3 regions of the Ammoniphilus oxalaticus genome follow, and region 3 is predicted to be linked to each of the others. Evidence: riboswitches for the same ligand, from Rfam matches in the RefSeq annotation. Region 3 holds a riboswitch; each other region holds the start of a gene.
What was found. A riboswitch is a leader RNA that binds a small molecule or an ion and turns the genes downstream of it on or off. The one in region 3 is predicted to bind S-adenosylmethionine.
Positions count from the first base shown of each region.

Region 1: linked by a shared signal. The riboswitch ahead of metH (methionine synthase) and the one ahead of BEP19_RS00285 (aminotransferase class I/II-fold pyridoxal phosphate-dependent enzyme) in region 3 are both predicted to bind S-adenosylmethionine.
Region 2: linked by a shared signal. The riboswitch ahead of metK (methionine adenosyltransferase) and the one ahead of BEP19_RS00285 (aminotransferase class I/II-fold pyridoxal phosphate-dependent enzyme) in region 3 are both predicted to bind S-adenosylmethionine.

Region 1 is NZ_MCHY01000011.1:103,074-111,113, forward strand. It holds gene metH (methionine synthase) at 1-2,652, opposite strand, end outside; SAM riboswitch class I at 2,818-2,928, opposite strand; partial or broken gene BEP19_RS18295 (transposase) at 3,197-3,467, shown strand; gene BEP19_RS15730 (MerR family transcriptional regulator) at 4,043-4,525, opposite strand; gene BEP19_RS15735 (IclR family transcriptional regulator) at 4,624-5,376, opposite strand; gene acnA (aconitate hydratase AcnA) at 5,627-8,040, shown strand, end outside.
Region 2 is NZ_MCHY01000010.1:51,042-59,081, forward strand. It holds gene BEP19_RS15090 (S-layer homology domain-containing protein) at 1-108, opposite strand, end outside; gene BEP19_RS15095 (DUF4430 domain-containing protein) at 168-1,880, opposite strand; cobalamin riboswitch at 2,014-2,206, opposite strand; SAM riboswitch class I at 2,335-2,487, shown strand; gene metK (methionine adenosyltransferase) at 2,619-3,827, shown strand; gene BEP19_RS15105 (sensor histidine kinase) at 4,250-5,419, shown strand; gene BEP19_RS15110 (response regulator) at 5,441-6,142, shown strand; gene BEP19_RS15115 (glycosyltransferase family 2 protein) at 6,199-6,630, shown strand; gene BEP19_RS15120 (ATP-dependent helicase ComFA) at 6,910-8,040, shown strand, end outside.
Region 3 is NZ_MCHY01000001.1:50,699-58,738, reverse strand. It holds gene BEP19_RS00300 (pyrimidine-nucleoside phosphorylase) at 1-1,010, opposite strand, end outside; gene BEP19_RS00295 (DUF3905 domain-containing protein) at 1,077-1,409, opposite strand; gene trpS (tryptophan--tRNA ligase) at 1,491-2,492, opposite strand; T-box leader at 2,570-2,805, opposite strand; gene BEP19_RS00285 (aminotransferase class I/II-fold pyridoxal phosphate-dependent enzyme) at 2,868-3,989, opposite strand; SAM riboswitch class I at 4,089-4,217, opposite strand; gene BEP19_RS00280 (TVP38/TMEM64 family protein) at 4,287-4,859, opposite strand; gene BEP19_RS00275 (hypothetical protein) at 4,955-6,130, shown strand; gene BEP19_RS00270 (sensor histidine kinase) at 6,176-7,318, opposite strand; gene BEP19_RS00265 (metal ABC transporter ATP-binding protein) at 7,581-8,040, shown strand, end outside.

The sequences.
Region 1 (8,040 bases), on a different contig from region 3:
CACATGCGGCTCGAAATCAGGAGCCTCATAAATGGGCAATGTTCGATCGATATCCGAGATTTTCGGCTGACCATCATCGCTAGCGCTCTTCTCTTCTTTCGCCGCTTCCTCTTCTTTCAGATCGTTTAACTGCCTATCACGCAATTCATCGACTAACTTTTGTCGTCCTTCTGAATCCATGATTTGATTGGCTAAATCAAGTCCACGCATCGCGTCCCGCGCATATACGACCAACCCATCATACTCGGGTGATATTCGGTTTTCAGTGAATTTTCGAGATAAAGCAGCGCCTCCGACTAAAATTGGAACATCGATCCCCGCCGCCTTCAAGTCTTGAGCCGTTGTGACCATTTGGTGAGCTGATTTTACGAGCAACCCTGACAAACCGATCGCATCCGCTTCGGTTTCTCGATAGGCGCGAATCAAATCTTCCGGTGGAACTTTAATTCCCAAATTAACAATTTCATATCCGTTATTGGACAAAATGATTTCAACTAAATTTTTCCCAATATCGTGAACGTCCCCTTTGACCGTCGCCAAAATGATCTTTCCTTTGGTCGATGAACTCGCCTTTTCCATAAAGGGTTCAAGGTGGGAAACGGAGGTTTTCATCACTTCAGCGCTTTGCAGCACTTCCGCCACAATCAGCTCATTGTTATTGAAAAGACGCCCGACTTCACTCATTCCATTCATCAACGGTCCGTTGATAATTTCTAACGGCGGATATTTTTGAAGCGCTTCGTCTAAGTCTTTGATCAGCCCGTCTTTTGAGCCTTCGACGACATATTGCGCTAACCGCTCCTCTAACGTCAAATTAGAAATTTCTATTTTCTTCTCTACCTTCTTTTCCCGGTAGAAGGCAGTAAACGTAGCAAGCGTTTCGTCCGTTGTGTCAAACAAAAGCTCTTCTGACATTTGACGCTCTTCCGCCGGTATCGAAGCAAACCGCTCGAGTTTCTCGGTATTAACGATAGCATAATCCAATCCCGCTCTTGTACAGTGGTACAAATAGATCGCGTTTAGCACTTCGCGACCAGCAGGCGGCAGACCAAATGACACGTTGCTCACACCTAAGATCGTTTGACATTCAGGCATGGCCTCTTTGATCATTCGAATCCCTTCGACGGTTTCTTTCGCTGATCCAATGTACGACTCATCACCTGTTCCAACTGGGAAAACGAGCGGGTCAAAAATAAGGTCACGCGGATCGAGACCGTACTTATTCACCAACAGATCGTAGGAACGCTGCGCCACTTCCAACTTACGCTCACGCGTCACCGCCATCCCCGTTTCATCGATCGTTCCAACAACAACGGCCGCTCCATAGGTTTTAACCAACGGGGCTACCTGTTCAAAGCGCTCCTCCCCGTCTTCCAGGTTAATCGAGTTGATGATCGCTTTTCCTTGTGAAAATTTCAAAGCAAGTTCAATTACTTCGTGGTCAGTTGAGTCAATCATCAGCGGGACTTTCACCTTTTTAACGACATAGTCCAAAAACTTACTCATATCTTCCGCTTCGTCTCGATCAGGGTCCGCTAAACAAACGTCGATAATATGAGCCCCTTTTCGAACTTGGCCGCGAGCAATCTCGGAAGCTTCCTCGTACTTTTCTTCTTTAATTAAGTTTTTAAACTTTCTAGAGCCGATCACGTTCGTTCGCTCCCCGACAAACAACGGTCGGTTGTCCTCTTCCAAATAAACCGGTTCGATTCCTGACACAACATGACCGTGCGGTTCAGCTTCCGTCCTCGGTTTGTAATCCTTTAATTTTTCAGCTAATACCCGAATGTGTTCTGGCGTTGTACCGCAACAGCCACCGGCGATATTCAACCAACCTTGTTTTGCAAAATCCGCCAACTTGGTTGCCAGCGCTTCCGGTGATTCGTGGTAATGCCCGTTTTCGTCAGGCAACCCCGCGTTCGGATAACAGCTCACCCCACACTGGGCCAATTCGGAAACGGTTCGGATATGGTCTCGCATGAACTCCGGACCTGTAGCGCAGTTTAGACCAACGGAAAGCGGTTTTAAATGTTCTAACGAAATATAAAACGCTTCGATGTTTTGCCCCGCAAGCGTTGTTCCCATCGGCTCGATCGTCCCCGAGATCATCACAGGCAGTTCTTTTTCAAGTTCTTTGAATGATTCTTTAATCCCGATGCTGGCTGCTTTAACGTTCAACATATCTTGAGCCGTTTCAAGCAGCAAGAGGTCTACCCCGCCTTGAATTAGAGCCCTGGCCTGTGATCGGTACGATTCAACCAATTCATCAAAAGTAACGCCGCCCGTTACAGATAACGTTTTCGTCGTCGGACCCATCGCGCCCGCAACAAAACGTGGCCACTCTGGCGTCGAGTATGCGTCAACCGCTTCTCTCGCAATTCGAGCCGCGGCTATATTAATTTCCTCATCATATTCTTCAAGATCATATTCAGCTAAAACAACCGTTGCTGATCCGAATGTATTCGTTGAGATGATGTCTGCGCCCGCTGCCAAATACTCTTTGTGGATCTGTAAAATAACATCCGGACGGGTGATATTAAGGTTCTCGTTACAGCCATCTAGCTCTTCTCCACCGAAATCCTCCTCGGTGAGATTCGCTTGCTGAAGCATTGTCCCCATCGCCCCATCAAGAATTAAGATCTTTTTCTCCATCTGTCGCTTCAAACTTTGCTCAGACAATTCCTTCCACTCCCTCCACCTACTCATTGTAATCTGTCTTTTTACATAGTGTACCAGATACAATGCTAGTACTGTCTGTTTTTAACGGTTTACAAATAAAAAACTCCTTCGTATAAGAAGGAGTGATTTGTCTACGTCTTCTTATCTTTCAGAACCTTCGACCGTCGTTCTGCTGGAATTAGCACCTGCTAGTATCCTAACGGTTGCTGGGCTTCAAAGGGCCAGTCCCTCCACCTCTCTAGATAAGTCAAGTTTAATTGTTAGTAGTACACTATCATTGAAAATATATATTGTCAATATAACGATGTTCGAAACAGTTCGGTGCGCTGCTGGAAAAAAGATAGACGGGGATCAGGGGGGCAGCAGACATAGTTATGGAATGTTGTTGATGAAAAAGAAGAGATTGGCGCGCAGCTCTTTATTTCCATAGTTATTTAAATTTGTGGATGGACAAACTAACTTGTTTAAGTTAAGATAGGAACAGGTGTTCCCTATTGGGTTAAAAGGAGGATTCCACATGCTTCAAAAACGCGACTTTTTTGTCAATCAAAATGTCCGCCTCGAACGTCTCCAACAGCATTTTAATCGTTTTAAAAAAGAAGAAACTTGCAGACATGTCCTCAATCAACTCATTATTTTTAAGCAAAAACAACAACACAAATGTCCGCATTGCGCAAGCGTAACAGTTGTTCGTTACGGGAAATACCGTGATCGCCAACGCTACAAATGCAAGGAGTGCTGTAGAACTTTTAATGATTTAACCAATACCCCTCTACACTACACCCATTCACCTTATAAATGGATTCAATTTATCTATAGCCTTATTTGCAAACAAACATTGGCTTTTTCATCTTCAGATGTAGATATCTGCTATTCTACTGCTTATTTCTGGCGGCATAAAATCATTCATGCTTTAGCCCACGTCAACCCCGATCCGAAACAAACGATCCTAATCCACTCTAAATACCCGTATCTCTGTGTCCGCCAACACCCACCACAGCTGATTGGAGATTCAGAGGATGGACTCAAATTTACTAATTGGATCCAATCATTTCAATGGATCGCAAGAAGGTTTGTTGACCGCTATCTCGCTTGGTTCCAATTTCTCGAAAAACTAGACACGGATTCGGACCTGGACAAAATTAAATTTATGCTATTTTCGGCATGTTCCCAACCGCTTCTTCAAACATACAACACTATTAAAATTAAATCTCCTTTTTAGATAAAATGACCGATCAACAACATTCGATAGCTATACGAAAATATTTAAGATTATAACCCGCCTCTCATATGCATTAATACCATTCCAAACGTGATTAAAAAAGGACTACCCATTGGCAGCCCCTTTCATCAATCGCGCTTTTTATAAAGTAAAGTTCATGACCCGAGACCAGATTCCTTTTTTCTTCTTCTCTCTCTCTTCTCGAATCTTACCGAGATTATCCATCAGTTCTTGATCCCGTTTTGCGATTTCAACCTCTTGCATCCTTGTTTTTAAATCCGCAATTTCATGTTGTAGTAATTCTATCGTTTGCTTCATCTCCTCAATCATTTTGGAATCTATCGCAAGATCCCCGACCGAGATGCCGGCTTGGATTAAAGAATGCTCAGCTTGTCCAAATTTTTCGCCTAATCCTTCACGAATATCATGTTGATCTAAGCCATTATCCCTTGCTTCTTGTATAAATTGAAAAACAACTAATGCGTCCTTTTTAAACCGAACCTGTTTTCCCTCGATATCCATCGGAACAAACTGGTAAAACTGATCCTTCCAGCTACGAACACTTTGCCACGTCGTATTCAATTCCTTTGCCATATCTTTTAAGGAGTACCACTGTTCCGCCAAACTACTCATCCTTTCCAGAAGATTCTAAATCTATTCTAGCAAAGATGTTGCGAGAATTATGTCAGATAGTGGATAACACTTGTGTAAGAAATTGTTCGCTATTGTCGGATCAATGTCATTCTCCCCATTCTCATTGCCGCATCCATCACAATCGGAGCGATTTCTCGCATTTTTTCCTCTGTTAGACGAGAAACTGGTCCTGAAACAGATAAGACCCCGAGCAGTTGCCTGTGACGATCAAAAATCGGAGCCGCAACAGCGCTCGTTCCTGATTCCCGTTCTTCCAGACTCGTCGCATAGCCATCGCGACTGATCCGCTCCAGTTGTTGGCGATACCGGTTCAAATCAACCAACTCCGGCCAACCTGGATCTCTTAAGATATAATTTTGAGTTTCTAAATCGGAAAATGCAACTAGCGCTTTGCCCGATGCTCCGACAGACAAAGGCAATCTGATTCCAATACGAGCGACGCGACGAATCGGGTGGTTGCTTTCAATCGCTTGGATCCTGATCCGCTCCCTTTCATCACGCACATATAAACTAATCGTCTCTCCTAGCGCGTCACGCAACTTTCGCATATCAGGATAAAATAGTTGGGCCGGATCATCTTCATGGACCAGGTTTGACGATAATTCCCATAAACTTAATCCTAGTCGGTATCGATCTGACAATGGGTCGCGACGCAAGAAGCCTTTTCCCTCCAATGACGCTAGTAATCGGTGGACTGTACTTTTATTCAAAGACACCTTGACGGCAATCTCTGTTAGACTCAATTCACTTTCTTCGGTAAAACAAAGCAGGATATCTAATGCGCGCTCAACCGCGCGAACCGTTAACTTTTTATCCCCCACCTTGCGCGCCTCCTTAATTGTTTCATTCTATGAAACTAAGTTTTAACTGATAACATTATAGGCTAGCCGCTGTTCTTCGTAAATATTAACAACAAAAATAGGTGTCACTGTGTGAGACAAAAGCAAATCACTATGTACGGCTGGAAAATCAAAGTGTATAATGTTAATTAGATAATCTAGGTTCCATTAGGTGAAACCCAATTCTAAAAATAACAAATTTCATCTATTTGCCTGAGAAGGAGGATACAACATGTCAAACAATAATCATTTTAGCGCTAAGGCAGAACTAAAAGTCGGCGGTAAATCTTACACCTACTTTTCCTTAGCTGATCTAGAAAAACTTGGACCTGTGTCCAAGTTACCGTATTCAATGAAAGTTCTTCTCGAAGCTGCTGTGCGTCAGTTCGATGGAAAAGCAATTACAGAAGAACACGTAAACAAACTTGCCAATTGGACAGCTTCCCGCGATACAAATCAAGAGGTGCCATTCAAGCCCGCGCGAATCGTACTTCAAGACTTTACGGGAGTCCCGGCAGTCGTCGATTTAGCAGCGATGCGCGCGACAATGGATCGAATGGGCGGAGATGTTTCCAAAATTAATCCGCTTGTGCCTGTTGACCTCGTCATCGACCACTCCGTAATGGTGGACAACTTTGGAAGTGACGATGCTTTGGAGTTAAATGAAAAGATCGAATTTGAGCGAAACGCTGAACGGTATCGCTTCCTGCGTTGGGCGCAAACTGGTTTTGATAACTTCCGCGCGATTCCGCCATCCACGGGGATTATCCACCAAGTGAACTTAGAGTACTTGGCTTCGGTGGCAGCAACGAAAGAGGTAGACGGAGAAACACACGTTTTCCCTGATTCCCTAGTTGGAACCGACTCGCATACAACGATGATTAATGGGCTTGGTATCGTTGGTTGGGGGGTTGGCGGAATTGAGGCCGAAGCAGGAATGCTTGGTCAACCTCTATATTTTATTACGCCTGAGGTCGTTGGTTTCAAATTAACGGGAACTCTTGCGGAAGGAGCAACCGCGACAGACCTTGCCTTGACAGTGACAAACTTACTTCGAACAAAAGGCGTCGTTGGGAAGTTTGTAGAGTTCTTCGGACCCGGTGTTAGCGAGATGAGTTTAGCGGACCGCGCCACTGTCGCTAACATGTCCCCTGAATACGGAGCAACCGTTGGATTTTTCCCTGTTGATGCGGAAACGTTAAATTACTTGCGTTTAACCGGACGCAGCGAGGAACAAATCGAGTTAGTTGAATCATACTACAAGGCGCAAGGCATGTTCCTAGAGCCAGATAGTCCTGAGCCAACGTATTCTGAAGTCGTTGAACTGGACCTTTCCACTGTGACTCCTTCTTTGGCTGGACCGAAGCGTCCGCAGGATCGAGTAGACTTGACCGAAATGAAGCAATCATTCAACCAGGTCGCGCGTGATCCGATTGAAAAAGGCGGTTATGGTTTGTCTAATGATGATCTGAAAAAAGAAGTGGCTTTACAACATCCGAACGGCGAAAAAACTTCCTTAAAGAATGGCGCTGTCGTCTTGACCGCTATTACGAGTTGCACAAACACATCCAACCCAAGCGTACTGATCGGCGCCGGATTGGTTGCAAAGAAAGCAATTGAAAAAGGGTTGAAAAAACCTGCCTATGTAAAAACTTCATTAACGCCTGGTTCACGGGTCGTTACAGATTATTTAGTGGAAGCTGGATTGCTTGATCCTTTAGAACAGCTTGGTTTCCACGTGGCTGGTTATGGTTGCGCGACTTGTATCGGAAACTCCGGTCCTCTTCCAGGCGAAGTGAGCAAAGCGATCGATGAAGAAGATTTGACTGTTGCCGCTGTTCTATCTGGTAACCGAAACTTTGAAGGACGCATTCATGCCGAAGTCAAGGCAAATTACCTTGCATCCCCACCGCTTGTGATCGCCTATGCGCTTGCTGGAACGGTAGATATCGATTTGGTAAATGAACCGATCGGCTTTGATACGAACGATCAGCCTGTTTATTTGAAAGACATCTGGCCTACTTCTATAGAAATTGACGAAGCGTTAAGTAAGGCTGTCCGCCCAGAATTGTTCCGAAAACGTTATAAAGACGTATTTAACGCGAATCAACGATGGAACGAAGTCAACGCGCCAGAAGGCGAGCTCTATGAATGGGATCCTCAATCGACTTATATCGCAGAACCCCCATTTTTCAAAGAGTTATCTACGGAACTAGCTGATATTTCGGATATCAAAGGAGCTCGCGCCCTAGCGCTGTTTGGGGACTCTGTTACAACAGACCACATTTCTCCAGCAGGTAGCATTAGCGCGGACAGTCCAGCTGGTCGTTATTTACAAGACAAAGGGGTCAAACGGGAAGATTTCAACTCTTACGGCTCCCGACGCGGTAACCACGAAGTGATGATGCGCGGCGCGTTTGCAAACATTCGAATCCGTAATCAAATGGCGCCAGGCACAGAAGGCGGTTTTACAAAGTACTTGCCAACAGGAGATGTGATGTCGATTTATGATGCGTCTCTGAAATATCAAGAGGATAAAACACCGCTTGTTGTTATCGCTGGTAAAGAATACGGGACAGGAAGTTCGCGTGACTGGGCTGCCAAAGGACCATTACTACTCGGAGTAAAAGCGGTTATTGTGGAAAG
Region 2 (8,040 bases), on a different contig from region 3:
TTGAGCGATTTCATTAATTGTAATCTTCTCTGCCCCAAGCGCATGGATCGGGAACAAACTAACTAGAAGTGTTAAAGTGAGTAAAATTCGTAAAAATCTACTTTTCATTTCAAACCTCTCTTTCCTTAAGAAACTAAACCCGACTGGTAGGTCGGGTTTAACTTTTGTTACTGTCTTAGTTCAATTGGAAAAGCAAGCGTCTTTCCAATGTTCATGGGATTAGTTAATTGATCAAGTAAAAGCACTTTGACTCTATAATCATCATCTTCAGATACGTTGAAAAAGGCCGACACTTCTTTTTCAGCTTCTATCGATTCTTTTAGGGATACCATACTAATTGGTTCTTCATCTTTGAATAGTTGAAAAACAATATATACAGGATCATTATCTTTATCATCGACTTGAGAGATTTTTGTAGTTATATATATTCCGCTTTCCCACTGAATCGATGCCGAATTAATCTCATAAGGTTTTAGAGCAGGAGGAATGTCTCCCGCATAGTGAATTTCACTATAGAGAGTTGACTCTCCCTTATCATAAAAAAGATTTAAAGCAGCTAACGCCTGCAATGCTTGTGGTGTTGCAAAGAGGTCTTCTTTACCGCCTTGTTTGCTGCTGAAAGCGCCGTTATCTAGTTGAAAACTTAATAGATCAGTAACAGGGTTGTTTCCATTCTTTTTTGTAAATTCAATCCCTTGTGGATCCTCGCCTGCAGCTGTTAAAGCCTGAATGACTTGCGCGGAAGATTGGCTGTTATGTCCAGTAAACATGTCGATATACCCGCCATTGTCAGCTTGCATTTCTTTCAAGACTTGAATACCTTGGTTAATTGCTTCTTCAACTTCAGGTCGATTTTTGTGTGGGGCTAAAGCATAAATTCCCATTGCTGTCATATCTACAGTCGGTTCGTCCCCAAAAAAGGTCCAACCACCTTTAGCCAGCTTCCCCTTAACAATTTGCTCAATTAGTATCTCGCGTGTCAGCTGCGTATCAGCGGTCTCTTCCGCTTTCGCGGTATCTAAAGCAATGAGAGCAAAGAAGCTAATGTTAATTGAAGGGTTCGAATAATTTTGCAATTCTTTGACTAGGTTATTTCCGCCAAAAGATGTCGGATCGTAACCTAATGATTGAATAGCTAAAATAGATTTTGGAATTTGCCCCTTGTTCGCTATTAAATTTCTATCTAGTAGAACTTCCGCGTAAGAATGATCATTGGTGGTGTAAGGACCGCGATTAATATCTTCACCTAAGGAGTTTAGCGCCAGTACTACATCATCATTTCCTGGTACCCCTTTTTCGCGGTAATAGTTAATTATTTTATTTGTAGCTTTTTCTATTTCTTGCGTCAGTACATTGGTATCTTCTATCTCCGCGTTGTCTTTGGGTTCATCGACTTCCTCTTCGTCTTGGTCCCAAGTCCCCCATTCCGTATAATACACAACGATCTCATCATCGTCTTGCACTGGGAATTGAGCCATTCCAAGGTCATAAACTCTTTCATCTAAGGTTTCATTTCGATAAACGCTATACAGCCATCCACCAGTTTCGTTCGAGATAATCTCGTTAATGGCCTCAATGTAGGGGGTGTCATACGAATGATTCACTTCGTAGGTTATATCCTCTTCATCTAAAACTTCGATCAACGCATCGTAGGCTGTAGTTTCCCGACCTTCGATATTCTCTAACGTAATCGGTCTTTCTAGGATCACGTCATCTTTGGCTTCAACACGAATTGAGACGGTTGTTGTATTCTCGGTCGTTACCTGCGCATCAACTTCTACCCCATCCGCCTTAACCAAGCCAGCTGGCGTGATCAGCGAAAAGATCATCGCAAACATGACCAACCACGAGAGCCATATATGTTTCACTTTGTAATTCATTTCTTTCCTCCTCATTTTTTGAATTAAAAAGACGCCCCTACAAAAAAAGAGGACGTCTCGATTGATCATATTACAAAATGACGCGTGTTTAGATCGCTTTCAACAGCCACTCCCTATAACCCGTAGGTGATGTGTCTATCTTTATCTAGCGGCAGGTCTCCTGACTTAGCGTCAACTCGCTTGTTTCTCCTTCCCAACCTTAATATGATCAGTGGACTTTTTGAAATAGCGATCAGCTTCACAGTGGCGGGGACCGTGTCGGAATTGTAACCGACTTCCCTTTTAAAACACGAATAAATAATGTTACCGATAGAAAAATATATGTAATTGTCTACGGTGATCATAACCTAGGGTGTTATTTTCTGTCAATATCCGATCGTTTACGACAAAGGAGCAACTGTCGGAAAAGATTGACAAGCTTTCTGGCATCCGCTATTCTTAGTCAGAACGGATACTCTTATTCCGAGAAGGCATGAGGGACTGGCCCGATGACGCCCGGCAACCTACGAACTGAATTCATATTTTTCCATAAATAGGGAAGGATAGAATGAGGCCGTGTAAGGTGCTAACCAGCAGGATGAGTTTTATTTGTCCTGGAAAATAAGAGGTAAAAAGGATTTGAACGCGATAACCTTTTTCCTCACGGGGGAAAAGGTTTTTCTTTTTTATCGCCTCTTGATTATTCGGAAAGTAACCCGTATCTATATAGCTATTTTTTGAAGGAGGTACGTGAAGTATATGGCTTTACAAAAAGGACGTCATCTTTTCACATCTGAATCTGTAACGGAAGGACATCCCGATAAGATTTGCGACCAAATTTCGGACTCGATCTTGGATGCGATCTTGGAGCAGGATCCTAATGCGCGGGTTGCCTGTGAAACGGTTGTTTCAACGGGGTTAGTGTTAGTCTCTGGGGAAATTACGACAACCTCTTATGTCGATATTCCAAAAGTGGTTCGCGAAACGATTCGCGAGATTGGTTATACGCGCGCAAAATATGGCTTTGACGCGGAGACATGCGCGGTGCTTACGTCGATCGATGAACAATCCGTTGATATTGCGCAAGGGGTCGATCAGGCGTTAGAAGCGCGTGAAGGCCAAATGACCGACGAGGAGATTGAAGCGATTGGAGCAGGGGACCAAGGGTTAATGTTCGGTTTTGCTACGAATGAAACTCCGGAATTGATGCCTTTACCGATTTCCTTGGCTCACCAATTGGCTCGTCGTTTGACGGAAGTTCGGAAAAATGGAACGCTTACTTATTTGCGTCCCGACGGTAAAACGCAAGTAACAGTTGAATATGATGGGGACAAGCCTGTTCGCGTTGATACGATTGTCATTTCTACGCAACACGATCCTGAGACAACACTGGAGCAGATTAAGGCGGATCTACATGAGCATGTGATTGGGCCAATTGTTCCCGCGCAATATTTGGATGAGGCGACGAAATACTTTATTAATCCAACAGGACGTTTTGTAATTGGTGGACCGCAAGGCGACGCGGGTTTAACCGGACGTAAAATTATCGTGGACACGTATGGTGGTTACGCTCGTCATGGCGGCGGCGCTTTTTCTGGAAAGGATCCGACGAAAGTGGACCGTTCCGCGGCGTATGCGGCGCGTTATGTGGCTAAAAACATTGTTGCCGCCGAGTTAGCCGAAAAGTGTGAAGTGCAACTCGCCTATGCGATTGGGGTTGCCCAACCGGTCTCGATTAGCGTCGACACGTATGGCACCGCTCGGATTTCAGAGGAAACGATTGTGGAATTAATTCGTAAGCACTTTGACCTGCGTCCAGCGGGTATTATTAAAGAGTTGGACCTGCGTCGTCCATTTTATCGCGCGACCGCGGCTTATGGTCACTTTGGACGGACCGATCTAAACGTGCCTTGGGAGCGAACGGATAAAGCGACATTATTAAAAGATGAAGCGAAAGCATTCGTGTAGGCTGCGATTTAAACGACAACTTTATTTTTTGAAAAGGGCAGATGAACGTATTCGTCTGCCTTTTTGCTTTTTTCAAGGCATGGAAGTAAATTTACTATGTACACTAGTAATAGAAGGTTAAACAGGTTAAGTTTTTGTGTGAGAATGTTTGCTTGAGGAAAGGCCCCCATAAATAGAAAGTCCCTTCCGAAGCATGTGGATGTAGGAGAGTCGATGCAGCTTGGGATAATCACTTTGGGCTAACTTTCCTTTTTATGGTTAGAAAAGTTAGCATTTGTTGATATTTGAGAAGCGAGTCGGTATGATTTTAACTATACTAAATAAAGATCTAGTACCTTTCTGAAGTAGTTTGGATGAATCATTTCATAACAAACAAATGAAAAAATAGTCGCGTCGTTGAGGGCGTGATGGGATAAAAGGAAGTGAGCGTAACTTTGCCATTAAATATTGATCTCACTCACTTGGATGATGTTTTAAAGAAGACGATTTCAACAGTGGAAGGCAGTAAGGGTCAAATTTTTGATATTGCCGAACAAGCGCGTCAGGAAAGTTTGTCGGCGACGCAAGAACTTGAACGAATACAACGTGATATCACGGACTTGTTAGAGTCCAACGATAGACTGGAAGAACAGTTCCAAGCGAGTCGGAGGCAGTTGGCTAATGTGAGTAGAGGTTTTGAACGGTATGAAGAAGCCGACGTTAAACAGGTGTACGATATTGCCAGTCAGCTGCAAGTAGAGTTATCGATCGCCAGGGAAAAAGAGTCTCACTTACGAACACGGCGCGATTCCTTGGAGCGACGATTGCGGAATCTGGAAGGCACCATTGAAAAAGCGGATAATATTATGGCCCAAATGCAGTTTGTGTTAACTTTTCTTTCGGGTGAGTTGGAAAATATTAACATAGCCTTTGAGTCGGCCGAAGAACGACGGATGTTCCCGATGCAGATTATCCAGGCGCAAGAAGATGAGCGTAAACGGGTCGCTCGCGATATTCACGATGGTCCAGCTCAATCGATGGCTAACGTCGTCGTTCGCAGCGAATTTGCGGAGCGTATTTTAGCTCAAGGTCGGATTGAAGAGGCCCAACAAGAATTGAAAGATTTGAAAGAAACGGTGCGCAATACGCTAGGTGAAGTGCGTAAAATCATCTTTGATTTGCGTCCGATGGCGCTTGATGATCTTGGCTTGATCCCGACGCTTCGAAAATACGTCGACGACTTTGGTCAGCGGCACCACATCGGTGTAGAATTAATAACGGGCGGAGAAGAACAGCGCTTGCCTTCCACGGTGGAAGTTGTCACGTTTCGCATGATCCAAGAGGCAATGAACAATGCGGCCAAGCATGCTAAAGCAGATCATGTCCTCGTTCGATTGACGTTTTCTCCCAATTGTGTAAATGGAGAAGTGCGAGACGATGGAATCGGCTTTGAATATAAAAAAAAGACAGGCCAGCCGTCGTTTGGTATTATGGGAATGAAGGAAAGAATGAAACTGCTACGTGGCGAGGTAGAAATAGAGTCTTCGCCAGGAGAGGGAACGAGTGTAACTTTTACCATTCCGTTGCAGGCGGAAGTAGGCATAGTAAGTTGAAAAAATAAGGGGGGATAACGAATGGAAAGCACAATTTCAATTGTCATTGTCGATGATCATCAACTTTTTCGCGAAGGCATCAAACGCATTTTAGAAATGGAACCCACTTTTGAAGTTATCGGAATCGGGTCCAATGGCGAGGAAGCGTGTCAACTAGCGGAAACGTTAAAGCCGGATGTGTTTTTAATGGACATTAACATGCCTATTATGAATGGCGTCGAAGCGACTGAGCGCATTAAAGCGATTGCGCCAGACAGTAAAGTGATCATTCTATCGATACACGATGATGCAAACTACGTTCATGAAGTTATTGCGTCAGGAGCTTCTGGTTATTTGTTAAAAGAGATGGAATCAGACGCGTTAATCGAGGCAATTCAAGTTGTCGCGGGTGGAGCGGCGTATATTCATCCAAAGGTGACGGGAAAGCTGATTACCGAATACCGACGCTTAAGCACGTTGCAAGAAGGGTCTGAAGTAGCTCATGTGGAGGTTGGGAGCGATGAGACGGGAGACAGCCCGTTCACTGCCTTAACCCCGCGGGAAAGAGAAGTATTGCAGCTGATGGCGGAAGGTCGCAGCAACAAAGCGATTGGCGATTCCTTATACATTAGTGAAAAGACCGTTAAAAATCACGTTTCAAGCATTTTGCAAAAGCTCGTTGTGCAAGACCGCACACAAGCAGTTGTTATTTCCATCAAAAATGGCTGGGTAAAAATCAGCTAACATTCACCCTCGGCTCCGTTGCGGAATATCCTAATAGCAAAAAGGGAGGGGTATCCGTGATCGCGACGCTAATCCTTTGGTTATTTGCTGTCTACGGGGTATTCACCATCCTTTTTCAATGGATGATGCGTTACAATCCGTACGCTCGGGGCCGTGAAGCATGGAAAGTCCACCTGCTCGTGCATAATTCTGAAATTTGTTTGGAAGGAGCGATTCGCTCGCTCGTTCACCTTTCGCGTCTAAAAGGACAGCCGTTACAGCTCGTCGTTTGCGACTATGGATCAACGGATCAAACAGAACGGATCTTGCGAACATTTCAAAAAGAAAACCCTTACTTATTCGATCAGATAGAAGTAGTAACAAAAGGAAGCTATTGTCTCATTTCCATGGATGAAACAGAAAAAAGGGATTTCTGGATGACAATCGATCTGCGAAGTAATGATGTACCTTCTGGCGGCGGAGGTGGAGCCACTCTTCAGACAACTTAAAATATGAATTCGTATGCATCCAATTTGGGTGTATTTTTTTTGTCCTTTTAGGCTGAAAGGGACTTTTTCATTTATCGGCAAAAATGATACCTTCAAAGGGAATTTAATTAAAACTCCATTAATACGAATGGCGAGAGGCGCGGATTTTTTGAAGCGGCATTGGAAAGTAACGTTCGGGTAAGGGCGTTGTTACGAACAATGTTTTAACGTTGTGGTGTGGGTGAGGAAAATCTGAATGTAAATTTCGCCAAAGCAAAGTGGGGTAGGGAGGGAATCATATTGTCTTTCTTTGGTTTTATTAGCTATGAGGCTAACGGAACGCGTTACCTAACTTCTGATTTATCATTTGATCTCGTTTATTGGGCATTTCGCGGGATTGAAACGATTGAGCAAGTCGGGGGTCCCGCCTCGCTTGCCTCAATTGTGGGAGGGGCTGCCGATTTGATCGAATTGCAGGGGCGTGTCGATCAGGAACAAGGTCAACGTCGGATACATTCGGTTACACTTCACTATGATCGTTATCAAACGGCAATCCTGCTTGCGGCGCGGATTCCGAAAGGTCGCGTTTTGTTGGCGGAGGAATTACGCCAAATTATTCGTCATCCGCAATGGCTGGACGGAATTCAGTATTTGTATTTGCAAGGGAAAGCAAATCTGTCGCCAGGTATTGATTTGGTAAGCGGACGATGTCAACGATGCGGACAAGGTGACATCGTTCCGACCGCATGCGCGACGTGCGGCGGACCGTGCGCTTACTGTCGATGTTGCTTACAAATGGGGCGCAGCAAAGTTTGCGCGCCGTTGTATTATATTGCTGCGGAGGAAGAAAGGGTTCAGTTCTCTGCTAGTGATCGCCAAGAGCTAGTCCGCGAGCGCCAAGCTAGGCTGCAATGGAGCGGAACATTGACCGCAGCGCAACAAGCCGCCTCGGAACAGGCGATCGATTTGATCAAAGGCGTTGGCCAACAGCTTTTAGTTTGGGCGGTTTGCGGCGCGGGAAAAACAGAGGTTGTGTTCGGGCCGATAGAAGCGGCCGCGCGACAAGGGCAAAAAATATTACTCGTTACCCCGCGCAAAGATGTTGTGCTCGAATTGACGCCGCGCCTAAAGCAAGCTTTTCCCAATTTGTCGATCAGCTCAGTCCACGGCGCCAGCAAGGAGAAATGGGTGGATGCGGAACTAACCTTATCGACGACCCACCAAGCGCTTCGCTTTTACAAAAAGTTTGATCTGGTCATCCTTGATGAGGTCGACGCCTTTCCGTATCACCAAGATCCGATGCTTTATTTTGCGGTTGAAAGGGCCAAAAAACCGACGGGTAATCTCATCTACCTTAGCGCCACGCCGCCCGACTATCTCCGCTCCATTCCTCAAGTACGTATTCCCGCTCGTTATCATCGGAAGCCACTG
Region 3 (8,040 bases):
TCAAACTGATAAGCTGTCTGGGCCAATCGTTGCGGATGATCCACAATCCCGGGATCGCCGCCTTGGGCCACAACGAATTTCTTAAACGTATCGATCGCCTCGCCTGTCGTCAACATGGTTTGGAGTCGTTCATACGCTTGGTCATAGTTTTCCGCTTTTTCCGCTAACACAACCATATGCGCCCCCAGCGCGAGACACAGTTCCGTTAAATCAGCGGGACCCCTGCCTTGCAATGTTTCAATTGCTTCCCTTACTTCCAACGCATTGCCGATCGCAAAACCTAACGGTTGGTCCATATTGCTAATCAGAGCGACTGTTTTTCGACCGACCCGATTGCCAATCTCAACCATCGTCTGGGCCAATGCTTCAGAGTCTTGCAGCGACTTCATAAAGGCGCCGTTGCCCGTTTTTACATCTAACACAATCGCGTCAGCGCCCGAAGCGATTTTCTTGCTCATAATGGAAGAGGCAATCATTGGGATGGAGTTAATCGTTCCCGTCACATCACGCAATTCATAAAGTTTTTTATCGGCGGGTGTTAAATTACCGCTTTGACCGACAACTGCTAATTTTAGTTTGTTCACATTTTCTAAAAACTGATCATTGCCTAACGAAATATGAAAGCCTGGGATCGCCTCAAGTTTATCGATGGTGCCCCCTGTATGTCCGAGCCCTCTTCCCGACATCTTAGCGACAGGAGCCCCCGCGGCGGCGACAAGCGGTCCCAACACAAGTGTCGTCGTGTCACCGACCCCGCCCGTACTATGTTTGTCTACTTTTATTCCTTTAATTGCGCTCAAGTCCACCCGCTCGCCCGAGTCCGCCATCGCTATTGTTAAATCTGCGGTTTCACGCGCGGACATCCCCTGAAAGTAAACGGCCATCGCCCACGCGGAAATTTGATAATCTGGAATCTTATCTTCGGTATAGCCCTTGATCAAAAACTCAATTTCCGCCTGCGACAGTTGTTGACCATCTCTCTTTTTCTCAATAATGTCGACCATTCTCAACGAAGCGCGCCTCCCTTTTTAAAAAAACGGGCTGGATTCTGCGGCGCCAGCCCGTTTTGCTCGTTTCTAATCCCGACGGTACCCGACATCTTTGGTTGGGTGCATGAAAGGAGCCCCTTGCGACGGAAGACCGTTTTCCAGCAACTCCTGATTTTCAGCCGTGTTCCAACCGATATCGTTCGTCGGATGAACCCATTGATCACCCGCCATAATCGCGGGGTCCACGTCCACATTCCAGTTATTTAACGGGGAATGCGCGGAATCATAAAAATGATCCCCGATCACGACACCGAATTCATTGACAAACGGTTCTGTTTGTTCGACGGGAACATTGTCTTTTGAAGGTCCATGTATCTGATGTGGATTTTTCTTTTCCAGCTCTTTTTGACGCTTGCTCATCTATATCACCTCTTCTTGGCAGAGATACCTTTAGTTTGAACCATGCAACTCTGCGCAATGCTGGATAAAATAGACTTTTTCTTATTTTAGGGTCTCCCTTGGAATCAAGCCCATCCTTTGTTTGACTTCAATCATTTTCTGTTCCGCATATTCTGCAGCTTTTTCAGCGCCGGCTAACAAAACACGATCCAATTCATCTGATTCAATCCATTCTTGATACCGTTGTTGCATCGGTTCTAGCAGGGACACAACCGCATCAGCGACATCACTTTTGAACGCGCCATAACCAATACCGTCGTATTGCGATTCCAATTGCTCGATTGTTTGGTTAGAAGCGAGCGCGTAAATCGTCAGCAAGTTACTAATTGCTGGTTTTTCCTGTTCATCAAAACGGATCTGATTTTCCGAATCGGTTACCGCTCGCTTCACTTTGCGGACAATTTTCTTTGGTTCATCCAACAAAGAGATAAAGCTACCTTCATTCGGATTACTTTTGCTCATCTTTTTACTGGGGTCATCCAACGACATGATTCTTCCGCCCACTTTCGGAATGATCGGCTCTGGGATCGTGAACGTCTCGCCAAATCGTCCATTAAACCGCTGAGCCAAATCGCGCGTTAACTCCAAATGCTGTTTTTGATCGTCTCCAACCGGAACATGTGTCGCGTCGTAAAGTAAAATATCAGCGGCCATCAACGCTGGATATGTAAATAAAGAGGCGTTTACGGCGGCTTTTCCTTCCGACTTGTCTTTAAATTGGGTCATCCTCTCCAGCTCACCCATGTAAGCCGTACATTGCATCAACCAGCCTAACTCCGCATGCTCTTTTACATGCGATTGAACCATTAACGTTGCTTTCTGCGGATCAATGCCCGCCGCTAAAAACATAGCCGCTAACGAACGAACATTTTGTCGCAATAATTCTGGCTCCTGCGGCACCGTAATCGCATGCAAATCGACTACGCAAAAAATACAATCGCCCTCATCTTGTAGTTCAACAAACTGTTTCATCGCGCCGATATAGTTGCCCAGTGTGAGCAACCCGCTCGGCTGAATACCTGAGAATATTTTCTTTTTAGACATATGACTCACGCCTCCATTATTTCCTGGGTAAGAATACTCATTTAACAAGGTTAAGTAAACAAAAAGATCCTCCATCCGCAAGGGACGAAGGACCGTGGTGCCACCCTTATTATTTGATTACATATCAAACCATAATCAAATATCTTAAGTTCTCTTCGATAACGTGAAGATCATCTCGCCAAAGCCTATTTCCGCAGCGGTTTCGGTTTGGAGCTCAGAAGTCCATTCGCGGAACGCCCTGTATCAGTTTCCACCACCCACTGACTCTCTATAAACAGAAACGATCCCTACTCTTCTTCTTCATAGCCGTGTATTTATCTTTTTTTTATTTTACGCGAATCTAACCTCTTTTTGCAAGCCATGCGGTTTTAACGATTATTCGACAGACGCCTGTTTCAACACATGGGACGCAGCTTGCAAAGCTTGCTCCAAATCTTGCTGAAGATCGTGGGCGCTCTCGATTCCCGTTGAAATACGCAGCAAGCGATCACACACACCGACTCTTTGGCGAATCTCCTCTGGAATATCCGCATGCGTTTGTACCGCAGGGTACGTCATCAAACTTTCAACCCCGCCTAAACTTTCCGCAAAAGAAATTAACTTTAAATTTTTCAAAATCGGGGCAACCATTGCCGCGTCTTTAACTCGGAACGAGATCATCCCGCCAACACCCGCATAAAGCACATCTTCGACGAACGAATGACCTTCCAAGAAGGAAACCAACTGCTTCGCGTTCTCTGTATGCTTTTCCATTCGTAACGACAACGTTTTCATACCGCGAATTAACAACCAACTATCCATAGGCGACAACACGGCTCCGCTCGTGTTTTGCTGAAAGGCCATTTCTTCCGATAGCTCCTTGCCTTTTGTGACGACTAAGCCTGCTAGCACATCGTTATGGCCGCCTAGGTACTTGGTGGCGCTGTGCAACACGATGTCCGCCCCTTGTTCGATTGGCCTTTGGTAATATGGCGTCAAAAACGTGTTGTCCACAATCGTTAATGCCCCATGCTCTTTCGCCACCGCAGCTATGCTTTCCGTATCAACTGTGATCATCATCGGGTTGCTCGGTGTCTCGATAAACACGGCAGCCGTTTCTGGACGAAGGTGATCGCGTAAATCCGCGCCATCGCGAATGTCGTGGTAACTACACGTAATTCCAAATCGTCGCCAGACTTGTTCAAACAAACGGTAAGATCCGCCGTATAAGTCATGCGTAGCGATGATATGATCCCCCGGCTTAAATAGGCCAAACAAAATTTGAATTGCCGCCATTCCCGAACTAAACGCAAACCCTTGATCACCGCCTTCAATTTCAGCGATCGCCTCTTCCAAAACAACGCGCGTTGGGTTTTTCGTGCGTATGTAATCAAAGCCGGTGCTTTCACCTAATCCTGGGTGCAAATACGCCGTTGAAAAAGTGACAGGAAAGCTAATCGCCCCTGTTTTCTTTTCTTTGCGATTACCGATCTGAGCTAAAATCGTTTCTAAATCCACTTTATGTCCTCCCCCTATGCCATCTATCGCTATTTTGCTTAACTACAAACTAAAAAGCTCCTTTCATCTGATGAAAGGAGCTGGGTTTACATCGCAGTTCCCTTATCTCTCAAAATGAACTTCATTTTGTCGGAATTAGCACCGTGCCATAACAAACGTTGCGAAGCGTTCATTAGGTCGGTTGCCGGGCATCATCGGGCCAGTCCCTCCACCTTCTCTTGATAAGAGCATTCACTTGTTAACTTGTTGATCACAGTTATTATATGTAACAATCCGTTTTATGTCAAACTAAGCTGATCACCTTGATATGTATTGTTTTTCCACCCTTTTACCGAATAACCATAAGGCTGCAATTAACAAAGCGATAAACAGTAGTTTCCATGGTTCGCGCAACATCGCGGGCAAATCCGCCCCGATAAAGGAGATAATAAAAATCATGACTCCTTTGCCAAGTAAAGTCGCCCAAAAATACGTGTGAAACGGCAATCTCGATAATGCGGCTAGCACATTGATTAAACTGGACGGAGAAAAAGGGAAGCATCGTAACAGAAAAAGCACGGAAAAACCACGGTTCTCAAACCAACTCGTCGTTTTCACGATCGTTCGGTATTTCCTGAAAAAGAGATGCGTTCGTGTGCCTCTTAACTTTCTAACAAGCCAAAAGACAAGGATCGATCCTGCGCAAGCGCCAAGCCAGGTAAACAAAAATCCTTTCCATAGGCCAAACGCCGCGGCGCTTCCCGTTGCAATTGCGATCAGTGGAAGAGCGGGGATAAAGGCTTCGATGACGGGTAATAAAAAGGCCACGATCACGCCTAAGCGTTGATAAGCTTCAATCCATTGTAAAATATCTTCAACGTCAAGATTCATGATGCGCTCGCTACCCTTCCTTTTATAGTTGAGTCAGTTGACCAAAGGTTGTCCTTCCTGTAATTTAGACTAAAAATGAGGATCTGGTGGTTTATATGAAAAAATGGGTTCTATCTGGTTTATTCTATTTTATCTTTATTTCAATCATTGGCGTTGTAGCGCGGCTAAAAATGTTCCTGCCGTTTCTGCCAAAGATCCCCTTCATGCATCTTGTCCATGCCCATTCCCACGTCGCCTTTCTAGGTTGGGTTTATTTTATTTTAGCTGCCTTTCTAATCCAATATACAATGACCGCTTCGATGTGGAACAGCAGAAGACTTCATTTTCTATATTACGCGCTCCACTTTTCCGTGTCAGGCATGCTCATCTCTTTTTGTTTGCAAGGATATGGACTGTTTTCCATCTTATTTTCTAGTTTGCATATTTTTATATCCTATTATTTTGCTTATCTTTACTTTACAAATCAGCGACAATCGATTCCGCCCGTCGTTAAACTGTTTTTTCATACAGGCATTCTCTTAAATGTACTGTCATCGATTGGCCCCTGGGGCATCGCTGCCATTGGAATGATGGGCAAGAACACTGCGGACTTATTTGATCTGTTATTATATTTTTATCTCCATTTTCAATATAACGGTTCGTTTACTTTTATTATTTTTGGCTTGTGTTACTTATTTATGAATCGGCAGTCTACGACTGTCTTTTACTTATTATTAGCTAGTGTTTTCCCTGCTTATTTTATATCAATCATGTGGCTGCCGTTGCCTAACGCGCTTGAAACCATCGGAATGAGCGTTGGAGGCATCGGTCAATTTGCGGCGACGCTCTTGTTTGCTTTTCATATATTGCGCTCGATACGCCAAGAAACGAATCGTTCGCTTCAATTACTGCTCGGGTTATTCATCAGTAGCTTCCTTGTAAAATCTGTTTTTGAAATGGTCGGGGCCTGGCCTGCCATGGCCCAGCTCGTTTACACAAACCGACAAGTGATCATCGCCTATCTCCACCTTACGTTATTAGGTGGTGTTAGCAGTTTTTTATTGTATCTGACTGTAAAAGAAGCGGTCTTTCGCCATCGACAACTTCCAATATTGCGCGTGTCTGCTTCTCTTTATACCATCGGTTCTGTATTAATGATCTTGTTTCTGTTTTTGGCGGGGCTCATGCAATGGTTGACGTTGTCCATCTCGATCTGGCTGTGGATCATCTTGTTTCTAACAAGTATCATCGCGACGCTCGGGGTGATCGGACTAACCTTCGTCCAAAGGTAAAATAACCTTGGCTGCCTTAGCCAAGGTTATTTTTTGTGAGAATCTTTACGATTCTAGCCATTCTTCTTCATCGGATTCCCCGATATATCTTGGCAAGCGGACTTCAACTGCCGTTCCGTCCACTTCCGGATAAATCACAATTTTCCCGCCGTGCGCTTCAATAATTTGTTTGCAAATCGCTAAACCTAGCCCTGTCCCACTCTCTTTCGTTGTGAAAAAAGGATTGAAGATATCTTTTGCCGCCTCCGGCTTAATCGGATTCCCATTGTTGAAGAAGAGAATAAAGATTCTATCTTGCTTAACAATACAAGAAATCTTCAATGTTTTGTTTTTTTGATCGGGTGATACTTGAAACTCTTCACACGCGTTTTTGATAATATTAATAAATGTCTGTTCAAGTTCCTTGCCATTTCCTAAAACAAGCGCGCGGGGCTCAATTAGGACATCTTGTTCGATGCTTAAACGAATAAACTCAAATTCAAATAACGAAATACTGCGTTCAATTAACTGGGCAACATCCACTTTATCGAATTCTCGTTTCATTGGCACGTTTTTTCGTTTACTCAATGATAAGAAGCGTTCCAAAATATAGTCAAGTCGCTTCACTTCATCCTCAATAATTGTATAGTATTGGTGAATTTCTTCTGGATGCGGATGTAATTCGTAAATTAATTTCAAAAAACCTTTAATGCTCGTGATTGGGTTCCGTAATTCATGGGCCATTCCAGACGCCATGTTACCGATCGCGTTGAACTTCTCAACTTCCATTCTTTCCAGTTCAAATTGCTTTTCTTTCAAGATCCGAATGAGAAACTCGTCTACAAAACAATTCATAATTGCAAGCGCCCGCTCTAGTTTTTCACCTTTTACATTAGGGTAGATAATATGATGTATAAATCGGTGTTTCAACTCGGAGCAATCTCTAATGAATGATTCGGCATCGTGAAAATAAATAATATAATGTTCCGCATAGCTGTGGGCAAAAGCAATAATACCTTCCATCCCAATTGATTTATCTTCAATCGCTTCCATCACAAACATCAATGCTTGCTGAAGCATTTCCTTCATTTCCGTTCGCTTTTCATCAAACACAAACTCGTAATTAGGCGAATGTTTAAATATTTCTTCTACATAATCATGAGCAAAACAAAAGAGCTCTCCTCTCAATGCTCGAGCCGTTGATAGCATAGCTTTGAAACCCCTTAATCATAAATTAAACTTGCATTTCAAACTAGACGTTACACTAAATATTAATTCACTATATTATTATTCTAGAGTTGCATTCAAACTCCTGCCATATTTCGTAAATAGGCTGTTTTTACTATCTTTCTAATGGAGTCGTTCCACCCTCTTGACTCTTCGCCGGTGTTCATTTATTATTAGACAGATACAAAGTTCCCAAATCGGAATCATTATTTTTTAGAGGAGGAGTCACCTACTCGGTGTAACCATGAATCCAATTATTGAGTGTAAACATGTTGATTTCCACTATGGCCCGAATCAGGTCCTGCAAGATATTTCGTTTATCGTAGAAGCTGGGGATTATGTCGGTTTAGTTGGACCGAATGGATCGGGCAAGTCAACGCTGCTGAGCATTATTCTCGGGTTGATTAAACCCCAGCAAGGCGAAGTGTTCTTGTTTGGACAGCCAATTTCAATGTTTAAAGATTGGCGCCAGATCGGTTATGTCTCACAAAAAGCGAACAGTTTTAATAGCGGTTTTCCCGCCACTGTCTTTGAAGTCGTCTCGATGGGACTGTACGGTAAGCTCGGCTTGTTCCGCAGACCTTCGAAAGCGGATAAAGAAATGGTGGTGGAGGCGATTGAACAGGTCGGTTTGACCGCGTTCACCGACCGTAATATTGGTAAGTTATCAGGAGGTCAACAACAACGCGCATTTATTGCCAGAG